2 regions of the Halomonas sp. HNIBRBA4712 genome follow, and region 2 is predicted to be linked to the other one. Evidence: predicted binding sites of a transcription regulator. Region 2 holds the regulator's gene; the other holds the start of a gene.

Region 1 (4,598 bases), on a different contig from region 2:
GCGGCGTGAATTCCGCCAGAATCAGCGCGATGGTGCCGATCGCAAACACCAGCGGCAAAAGCGTCAGGAAGATGTCGATGACGTTGATCAGCGCCAGTTTGGCAAGCTGCGCGGGGCCGGGCGCACCGGCGGCGCGGCGCGTGGCCTGCGCCAGGCTGTAACGGAAAAGCCCGGCGCGACCGGTGTTCTCTTCACGAATCTGACAGCCCACCGGCTCATGGTAGTCATCGGCCTTCAGCGACAGCGGCGGAATGCGCGAGACGATGATCGCGGCGATCAGCCCGGACACCACCACGGTGAAGTAGAACGGCACGAACATATGATTCAAGTCGACGAAGTTGACCACCAAAAGGCTGAACGCAATGGAGGCCACGGAGAAGTTGGTGGCGATTACCGAGGCCTCGCGGCCGCTGTAGAAGCCCTGCTCGTACTGCTGCGAGGTGATCAGCACGCCCACGGTGCCGGAGCCCATCCAGGACGCGGTGGCATCAATGGCGCTGCGCCCCGGCAGGTTGAAGATAAGGCGAAACGGCTTGCGCACCAGGCTTCCGATGAACTCCATGAAGCCGAACTCAACCAGAAACGGCAGCAAAATCGCGGCGAAGAAGAAAAACGTCAAAAGCACCGGCGCCAGGTCGTTGAGCATGACGCCGCCGGTGAAGGAGGCGGTCACGAACTCGGGCCCCACTTGGAAGTAGGTCATCACCACGAAGATGGCGCCGAGCACGCGCAGCGCCACCCAGATCAGCCCCACCTGGAACATGTCACCGAAGTGCCCGCCCCGAGCCCAGGCCGGGTTGGTGGCCTTTACGTAGAGCGTGACGATGACCGACACGCACAGCACCACCATGGCGATCAGCGGCAGCGCCTCGCCGAGCAGGGCCTGCAGGCCATCGGCCATCATCCCCATGCCAATATTGACCGAATCGCCGGTTTGAAACGGCACCAGAAACAGCAGCACCCCGATGATCGAGGGTATCAGGAACTTGAGCAGATGGCGGCGCGGGATGGCCTCGTCGGGCGCGCGCTCATCGCGTATCGCTTGAGGGTCGGACATGATGTTCACCTGTTGAAAATGATTGTTGAAGGTGGGCTGGCGGCGTCGTAGCGGGAGGTTTGACCTCCCTTGTTATAATATCCGGGTAATGTCTGGCAGGGCGCCGGACCGGCAGCCCCGCCGCGGACACTCCTTTCCCTTCACTCCTCTCTCTTCACGCCTGTCTCTTTACGCCAGGCAGCACGCAGAGCATTTCATATAAAAGCGTGGCGCCCATCAGCGCAGTATTGCCGCTGGTGTCGAACGGCGGTGAGACCTCCACCAGATCGCCGCCCACGATATTGAGCCCCGCCGCGCCGCGCACGATCTCAAGGCCCTGGCTTGCGGTAAGCCCGCCCATTTCCACGGTGCCGGTGCCCGGTGCCACCGACGGATCGAGACCGTCGATATCGAAACTGATGTACACCGGCGTATCGCCCATCTGCGCGCGCACCTCTTCCATCAAGGGTGTGAGCGATTTGTACCAGCACTCTTCTGCCTGAACGACGCGAAAGCCCTGCTCACGGCACCAGTCGAAGTCCTCGGCGGCGTAGCCGGTGCCACGCAGGCCGATCTGCACGACTTTCCCCTTGGCCAGAAGTCCTTCTTCCTGCGCACGACGGAAGGGGCAGCCGTGGGCGACCTCTTCACCGAACATGTGCTCGTTGACATCGGCGTGGGCGTCGATGTGAATCAGCCCCACCGGCCCGTGCTTTTTCGCCATGGCGCGCAGAATCGGCCAGGTCAGGGTATGGTCGCCGCCCAGGGTCAGCGGCGTGCAGCCGTGGGCGAGTACGTCATCATAAAAGCGGGTGATGATGTCGAGGTTCTTCGGCAGGTTGAAGGTATTGATCGGCACGTCACCGATGTCCGCCACCTGCAGGTGCTCAAAAGGCGCGGCGCGGGTGGCCATGTTGTAGGGGCGCAACATCCGCGACTCGTCGCGAATCTGGCGCGGGCCCAGTCGCGTGCCCGGGCGGTTGGAGGTGCCGATATCCATCGGAATGCCGATGAAGGCAGCGTCGAGCCCCTCGGCGCTTGGCTGGGTAGGCAGGCGCATCATGGTCGCCGGGCCGCCAAAGCGCGGCATCTCGTTGCCGCCCAGCGGCTGGTTGAAATCGCTCATCGCCCTCTCCTTTTCGCTTGTGCGTTGTCGTTTTTCGGGCCAGCGAGCGGCCCAGGGTTACTTTTTATTCCCATGTAACTGCATTTAACGTGCCAGGCCGCAAAGCGCCGGATTCAGCCACCTATCGCGCAAATCGATGCAAAACTGAATCATTAACGCGTATTATCGAACCGAAAATGAATCGATAAGTCATGAGCGGTTCAAGCATCGAGGGGCAGAATGAAGGGGGCGGTATGAAAGAACCAGGAAAGAACGGTGTGGACGAGATCGATCGCAACGTGCTCAAGACCATCGTCGAGACCGCCAGCGACCACTTCTTCATCGTGGGTGGCGATGGCGAGGTGCTCGATATCAGCCCAGGCGTAGAGGCGGTGTACGGGCTTTCCCGCGACGAGCTGATGGGCAGCAACGTGAAGGCGCTCGAGCGAAGCGGCGTGCTCAAGCCCTCCATTAGCCTGGAAGTAATGCGAACGCGCCGCTCGACGCAGCTGATGCAGACCACCGGCACCGGGCGCCGCGTGATCGCCGAGGCCCATCCGGTCTTCCTGGGGAACAAGCTCGTGCGCATCATCAGCCGCTCGCGGGACATGACCGATCTGCAGCTTCTGCAGGACGAGTATGCGCTACTGCAAAAGCGCTTCAACGAACACCTCAAGCGCGGCCACAGCGCCGCCGACGACCCGGCGCTGGACGTCGCGCTCGAGCATCTGCAGGTACGCAGCCACGCGATGCGCGAGGTAGCGAGCCTGCTCAAGCGCGTGGCGCCTTCCGGGGCCAACGTGCTGATGCTCGGTGAGTCCGGCGTCGGCAAGACCGCGTTTGCCCGCCAGCTCCATCAATGGAGCGAGCGCGCCGAAGGCCCCTTTATCGAGGTCAACTGCGCCGCCATTCCGGAGAACCTGTTCGAGTCCGAGATGTTTGGCTACCAGCCAGGGGCGTTCAGCGGCGCCGCCCGTCAGGGCAAGGCGGGGCTTTTGGAGCAGGCCGAAGGCGGCACGCTGTTTCTCGACGAGATCGGTGAGCTTCCGCTTCTGATGCAGACCAAACTCTTGAAGGTGATTCAGGACGCCAAGCTGACGCGGCTAGGCGACACCCGCCCGCGCCGTGTCGATTTCCGCCTGGTGGTCGCCACCAACCAGGACCTGGCCGCGCGCGTGCAGGAGGGCCTTTTCCGGCTGGATCTCTACTACCGCCTCAACGTGATCCCGGTCACACTGCCACCGCTTCGCGAGCGCCGCGAGGACATCCCAGGGCTTGCCGAGGCATGCCTTGCGCGGCTCAACGCCCGCTACGGGCGGCAGAAGTTTCTCGACAACACCGTCTGGTCGACGCTGATGGGCAGCGACTGGCCCGGCAACGTGCGCGAGCTCGAGAACTGGCTGGAGCGCGCCTGGCTCTCCAGCGCCTCGGATCAGATCGAAAGCGTCGAGGCGACGCCCACCGCCTCCCGCCCAGAGCCAATGCTTGAAGCGTACGAATCAATCGAGCGCGAAGAAACGCTGCCGGCTTACCTGGCCCGCGTCGAACAGCGGCTTTTGCGCGAGTTGTGTCGGCAACACCCCAGCACCTACGCTATCGCTAAACGGCTGGGCATCAGCCAATCGAGCGTGGTGCGCAAGCTCAAGCGCTACGATCTTGTGCCCGGCAACGGACGTTAACGCTGCCGTCGCTGATTCCATGTCTTTTACTGTCGCGTTGGGGGCGTTCGTGCAGTCGTTTCTGCGCGCGGGCATCCTGGCGAGCGCTTTCGTGCGACAATCCTCGAATGCGTAAACGAGCGAGGAGAGAGCGAGGATGCACGGCGAACCCTACCCGGCGGCGTTGAAAGTGCTGCAGGAAGTCTTCGGCTTCGATCAGTTTCGCGGCCCGCAGCAGGCGATCATTGAGCACGTAAGCTCTGGCGGCGACGCGCTGGTTCTAATGCCCACCGGTGGCGGCAAGTCGCTTTGCTACCAGATTCCGGCGCTTTTGCGCGCGGGCACGGCGATCGTGGTGTCGCCCTTGATCGCGCTTATGCAGGATCAGGTGGCGGCGCTGGTGCAAAACGGCGTGCGTGCGGCGTATCTGAACTCGAGTCTCGATTTCAACGACGCCATGGCGGTGGAAAACCAGCTGCGCGCCGGTGAGCTGGATCTCTTGTACGTTGCCCCGGAGCGGCTGGCCACGCCGCGCATGCAGGCGCTGCTGGATCAGGCGCCGATTGCGCTCTTTGCCATCGATGAAGCCCACTGCGTCTCCCAGTGGGGCCACGACTTTCGCCCGGAGTACCGCCAGCTTTCGCACCTGCACGAGCGTTTTCCAAGCGTCCCCCGAATCGCGCTCACCGCCACTGCCGACGTACCGACCCGGGGCGACATCATCGAGCACCTGCAGCTTCAAAACGCCGCGCTCTACAACAATGGCTTCGACCGGCCCAACATTCGCTACCACATCGCC
Region 2 (4,598 bases):
TCTATCACGTCAGCGAGCGCCGGGTCGAGTTGATCGACCAGGCCGAGCTCACCCAGCGAAGCGACCGCTTTCGCGGCGGGCGGCTCGAGTACTTCATCGACCGCGAAGTGGTGCAGGCGCGCTCCGACGTTAGCGGCAGCGACAACCAGCGTATCCGCATGACGCTGCAGCCCGCACAATAGGAGAGCCACCGTGTCGAGCACTACATCCGAGGCGGTAAAGACGCTTCACGCCCGCCATCTGGCCAAGAGCTACAAACGCCGCCGGGTGGTGAAAGACATCAACCTTGAAATCGAACAGGGCAGCGTCGTCGGACTTCTGGGCCCCAACGGCGCGGGCAAGACCACGTCGTTTTACATGATCGTAGGGCTGGTCAAGGCCGACGCCGGCTCGGTCGGCATCGACGCGCTGGATTTATCGAAGGCGCCGATGCACGAGCGCGCCAACGCCGGGATTGGCTACCTGCCCCAGGAAGCATCGATCTTTCGCAAGCTTTCGGTGGCCGACAACATTCTGGCGATTCTGGAAACGCGCAAGGATCTCGACCGGCACGCCCGCCAGGAGCGCCTGGAGCAGCTACTGGAAGATTTTCATATCACCCATATTCGCGACAACCTCGGCATGAGCCTCTCCGGCGGCGAGCGTAGGCGGGTGGAGATCGCCCGGTCGCTCGCCACCGACCCGGCCTTCATTCTGCTCGACGAACCCTTCGCCGGGGTCGATCCGATCTCGGTGGGCGAAATCAAATCGATCATCCTCGCGCTCAAGGCGCGCCACATCGGCGTGCTGATCACCGACCACAACGTGCGTGAAACCCTGGACATCTGTGATATCGCCTACATCGTTGGCGACGGCCACATCATCGCCAGCGGCAACGCCGATGCCATTCTCAACAACCAAAAAGTGCGCGAGGTCTATCTGGGCGCGGACTTTCGCCTCTAACCCGGTGTCAAACATAAAGTTCCGTTTACTGGCATATTTATTGCACTTGCGTCTTAACGCCACTCGCTCTAGTGTGGAGCTTTACCCGTAACGAGTGGTTCTTCGATGGTCATGAAAGCTTCCTTGCAGCTGCGGGTAGGCACGCAGCTGACCATGACACCGCAACTGCAGCAGGCCATTGCCCTGCTGCAACTCTCGACGCTGGATCTGCGTCAGGAGATTCAGCAGGCGCTCGACGCCAACCCACTGCTGGAGCAGGAGGACGAGTTCGGCGAGGAACGCACGGTCGAAACCGCGGAAACCGAGTGGGAAGAGCACATCCCCACGGAGCTTTCGACGGACAGTGAGTGGTCCGACACTTACCAGGACATGGCCGGTGCCGGCGCCTCTTCCGAGGGCCCGGATTTCGAGCGCCAGGCGGCGGGCCAGAGCCTGCAGGGCCATCTCCTATGGCAGCTGGCGATGACCGACGTCACCCCGCGCGACTATGCCATCGCCGAGAGCCTGATCGACGCGCTGGATGCCAACGGCTACCTGACCCAGCCGCTCAACGACATTCGTGAAGGGCTCAAGGCGCAGGGCCTTGACGGCTTGAGCCAGCGGGAAGTGGAAAACACCCTGCTGCGCATGCAGCAGTTCGAACCCACCGGCGTCTTCGCCCGCGACTTGCGCGAGTGCCTGATGCTACAGCTCGCAACGCTCCCCGACGACACCCCGCTGCTTATGCAGGCCAAACGCCTGGTGCGCCAGTTTCTCGAGGCGCTGGGCAAGAACGACCTGCGCCTTCTAAAGCGCCGCCTGAGCCTCGATGACGAGCAGCTCGACGAGGTCATCGGGCTGATTCGAAGCCTCGACCCGCGTCCGGGCAGTGCCTTTGGCGCCACGCACCAGAGCTATATCACGCCGGACCTGGTGGTGCGCCACGACCAGGAGGGCTGGCACCTGGAGCTCAACCCGGAGGCCCTGCCCAGGCTTCGCGTGCAGCCGGATTACGCCAGCCTCATCAAGCGCGCCGACAAGAGCCAGGACAATCAGTTTCTAAAAGAGCACCTGCAGGAGGCGCGCTGGCTGATCAAGAGCCTGTCGAGCCGTAACGACACGCTGTTGCGCGTCGGCCGTGAGATCATCACCCGCCAGATCGGCTTTCTCGAGCAGGGTGAAGAGGCGATGAAACCCTTGATACTGGCCGATATCGCCGAGGCGGTGGAGATGCACGAGTCGACGATCTCGCGGGTCACGACGCAGAAATACATCCACACCCCCCGCGGCGTGTTCGAGCTCAAGTACTTCTTCTCAAGCCAGGTGAGCGGCCAGGACGGCGGTGACAGCCACTCGAGCACCGCGATCCGCGCTCGGCTCAAGAAGATGATTCAGGATGAAACGCCGGGCAAACCCCTGTCGGACAGCCACCTGGTGTCGCTGCTCGAAAAAAGCGGCATTAACGTTGCCAGGCGCACCGTGGCCAAATACCGCGAAGCGATGGGCATTCCCTCTTCCAGCGAGCGCCGGCGCCTGCGCTAGGCGAAACTTGTCGCCGGGGCTTTGCAATGGCGGAAAAAGGGTTACAATCGAAGTACAGTCCTGGCTAAAGGAGCACGCCAATGCAAGTGAACATTACGGGCCATCACCTGGAACTGACCGACGCCTTGCGTGACTACGTCAACGAAAAGCTCGAGCGTATCGAGCGCCACTACGACAACATCACCACCGTTCAGGTGACGCTGTCGATCGAAAAAGAGCGTCAGCAGGCCGCTTGCACGCTCCACGCCGCCGGGGCCGATCTTCACGCTGAAGCTCAGGACAACGACATGTATGCCGCCATCGACGCGCTTGCCGACAAGCTCGACCGCCAACTGGTAAAACACAAGGAAAAAGCACAGGCCCGCGCCCAGGGCGCCGGCGTGCGTTGAACCAATGACCCTGGAAAGCATACTCCCCCCGGAACGCGTGCTGTTCGACGTCCCCGGGGGCAGCAAAAAACGCGTGCTGGAGTTCTTCAGCACTTTCATCGCCCAGAATACGCCCAGCCTCGACAGCCAGGAAGTCTTCAGCCGGCTGATTGGCCGCGAGCGTCTTGGCAGCACCGGCATCGGCAACGGCGTGGCCATCCCCCACGCCCGAAGCCCACACTGCAGTGCGCCGATCGCGGGCTTTCTAAAGCTCGCCGAGCCGGTCGACTTCGACGCCATCGACGGCGACCCGGTGGATCTCGTGTTCGTACTGCTGGTGCCGGAAGAGGCGGACGACACTCATCTTGCGCTTTTGGGTCAGGTCGCCACTATCATGAATGACGCCGGAACCCGCGCCCAGTTTCGCAAATGCGAAAGCCAGCGCGAGCTTCTCGAGCTTGTCACCGCGCGAATTCGCGAACACGCCGCAAGCTAAGCCGGCTCGACGCTCTCCTGCCCCATTGACCGAAGAGGCATTCGATGCAACTGGTGATCATCAGCGGCCGCTCCGGGTCGGGGAAATCCATTGCGCTTCAGGCGCTCGAGGATCTCGGCTACTACGCCATCGACAATTTGCCGGCGATGCTTCTGGGCTCGCTGGTCGAGGAACTTGGCCAGCAGGGCGAGCGTACCCACCTGGCGGTCAGCATCGACGCTCGCAACCTGCCCACGGCACTCGAGCGCTTTCCCGCACTGCTTCAGGATTTGAAGGCTGGCACCACGCGGGTGCAGGTGATCTATCTGACCACCGATGCGCGGACGCTGCTCGAGCGCTACTCGGCCACGCGGCGGCGCCACCCGCTGACCCGCGACAGCAACATGACGCTCGAGGAAGCGATCGCCAAGGAAGAAGAAACGCTGTTCGGCATTCGCGAACTGGCGGATCTGAGGATCGACACCTCGCGGCTCACGGTGCACGATCTGCGCCGACGTATCACCGACCAGCTCGGCCACGAGCGCCAGAGCCAGCTGACGCTGACGCTGGAGTCCTTCGGCTATAAGCGCGGCGTGCCGCTCGATGCCGATATCGTGTTCGATATTCGCTGCCTGCCCAACCCCTACTGGGACCCGACGCTACGCCCCTACACAGGGCGCGACGAAGAGATCATCGCTTTTCTGAAGGGCTATCCGGTGGTCGATGAAATGGGCCAGGACATCACCGACTGGCTCGAGAAGTGGCTGCCCGCCTACCAGCAGAGCCAGCGAAGCTACATGACCGTTGCCATCGGCTGCACCGGCGGCCAGCACCGCTCGGTCTATATGGTCGAGCAGCTCGCCCGCCAGCTGCAAAAGCGCCGGGCTCACGTTCAGGTTCGCCATCGCGAACTGGGGCTACACTATTCGCTAAGCGAGGCGACGCCGTTCTGACCAACGCGGGCCGTCGGTCTTGCTTACAACAAGGAATCGCTTGAAAGAAGGAAACAGGGTGGCGCAGAGATCCTTGACACTGACCAACCAGCGCGGCCTGCACGCACGTGCTGCGACCAAGCTCGTGACCTGCGCCCAGCAGTTCGAGTCGCGGATCCACGTTTACCGCCAGGCCCAGAAGGCGGATGCGGCCAACATCATGTCGCTTTTGATGCTGGCCGCGCCCTGCGGTACGGCGCTGACCGTCGAAGCGATCGGCGAAGATGCCGAAGCGGCGCTTGACGCTATCCAATCGCTGTTCGACTCACGCTTCGACGAAGGCGCTTGAGGCACCCCACT

The links. The regulator sigma-54, encoded in region 2, starts transcription at its own class of promoters, with help from an activator protein. The targets are predictions, from matches to a motif close to TGGCACNNNNNTTGCTNT.
Region 1: a site for sigma-54 is predicted at 2,240-2,257, ahead of speB (agmatinase). Genes of this name have one in related genera too.

Annotation. Positions count from the first base shown of each region.
Region 1 covers NZ_JBIFXR010000001.1:373,278-377,875, reverse strand. The annotation lists gene ACGK9R_RS01795 (YjiH family protein) at 1-1,057, opposite strand, end outside; gene speB (agmatinase) at 1,212-2,162, opposite strand; gene ACGK9R_RS01785 (sigma-54 interaction domain-containing protein) at 2,396-3,820, shown strand; gene recQ (DNA helicase RecQ) at 3,957-4,598, shown strand, end outside.
Region 2 covers NZ_JBIFXR010000002.1:467,317-471,914, forward strand. The annotation lists gene lptA (lipopolysaccharide transport periplasmic protein LptA) at 1-182, shown strand, start outside; gene lptB (LPS export ABC transporter ATP-binding protein) at 193-942, shown strand; gene ACGK9R_RS06610 (RNA polymerase factor sigma-54) at 1,048-2,463, shown strand; gene hpf (ribosome hibernation-promoting factor, HPF/YfiA family) at 2,544-2,852, shown strand; gene ACGK9R_RS06620 (PTS sugar transporter subunit IIA) at 2,857-3,327, shown strand; gene rapZ (RNase adapter RapZ) at 3,372-4,259, shown strand; gene ACGK9R_RS06630 (HPr family phosphocarrier protein) at 4,318-4,587, shown strand.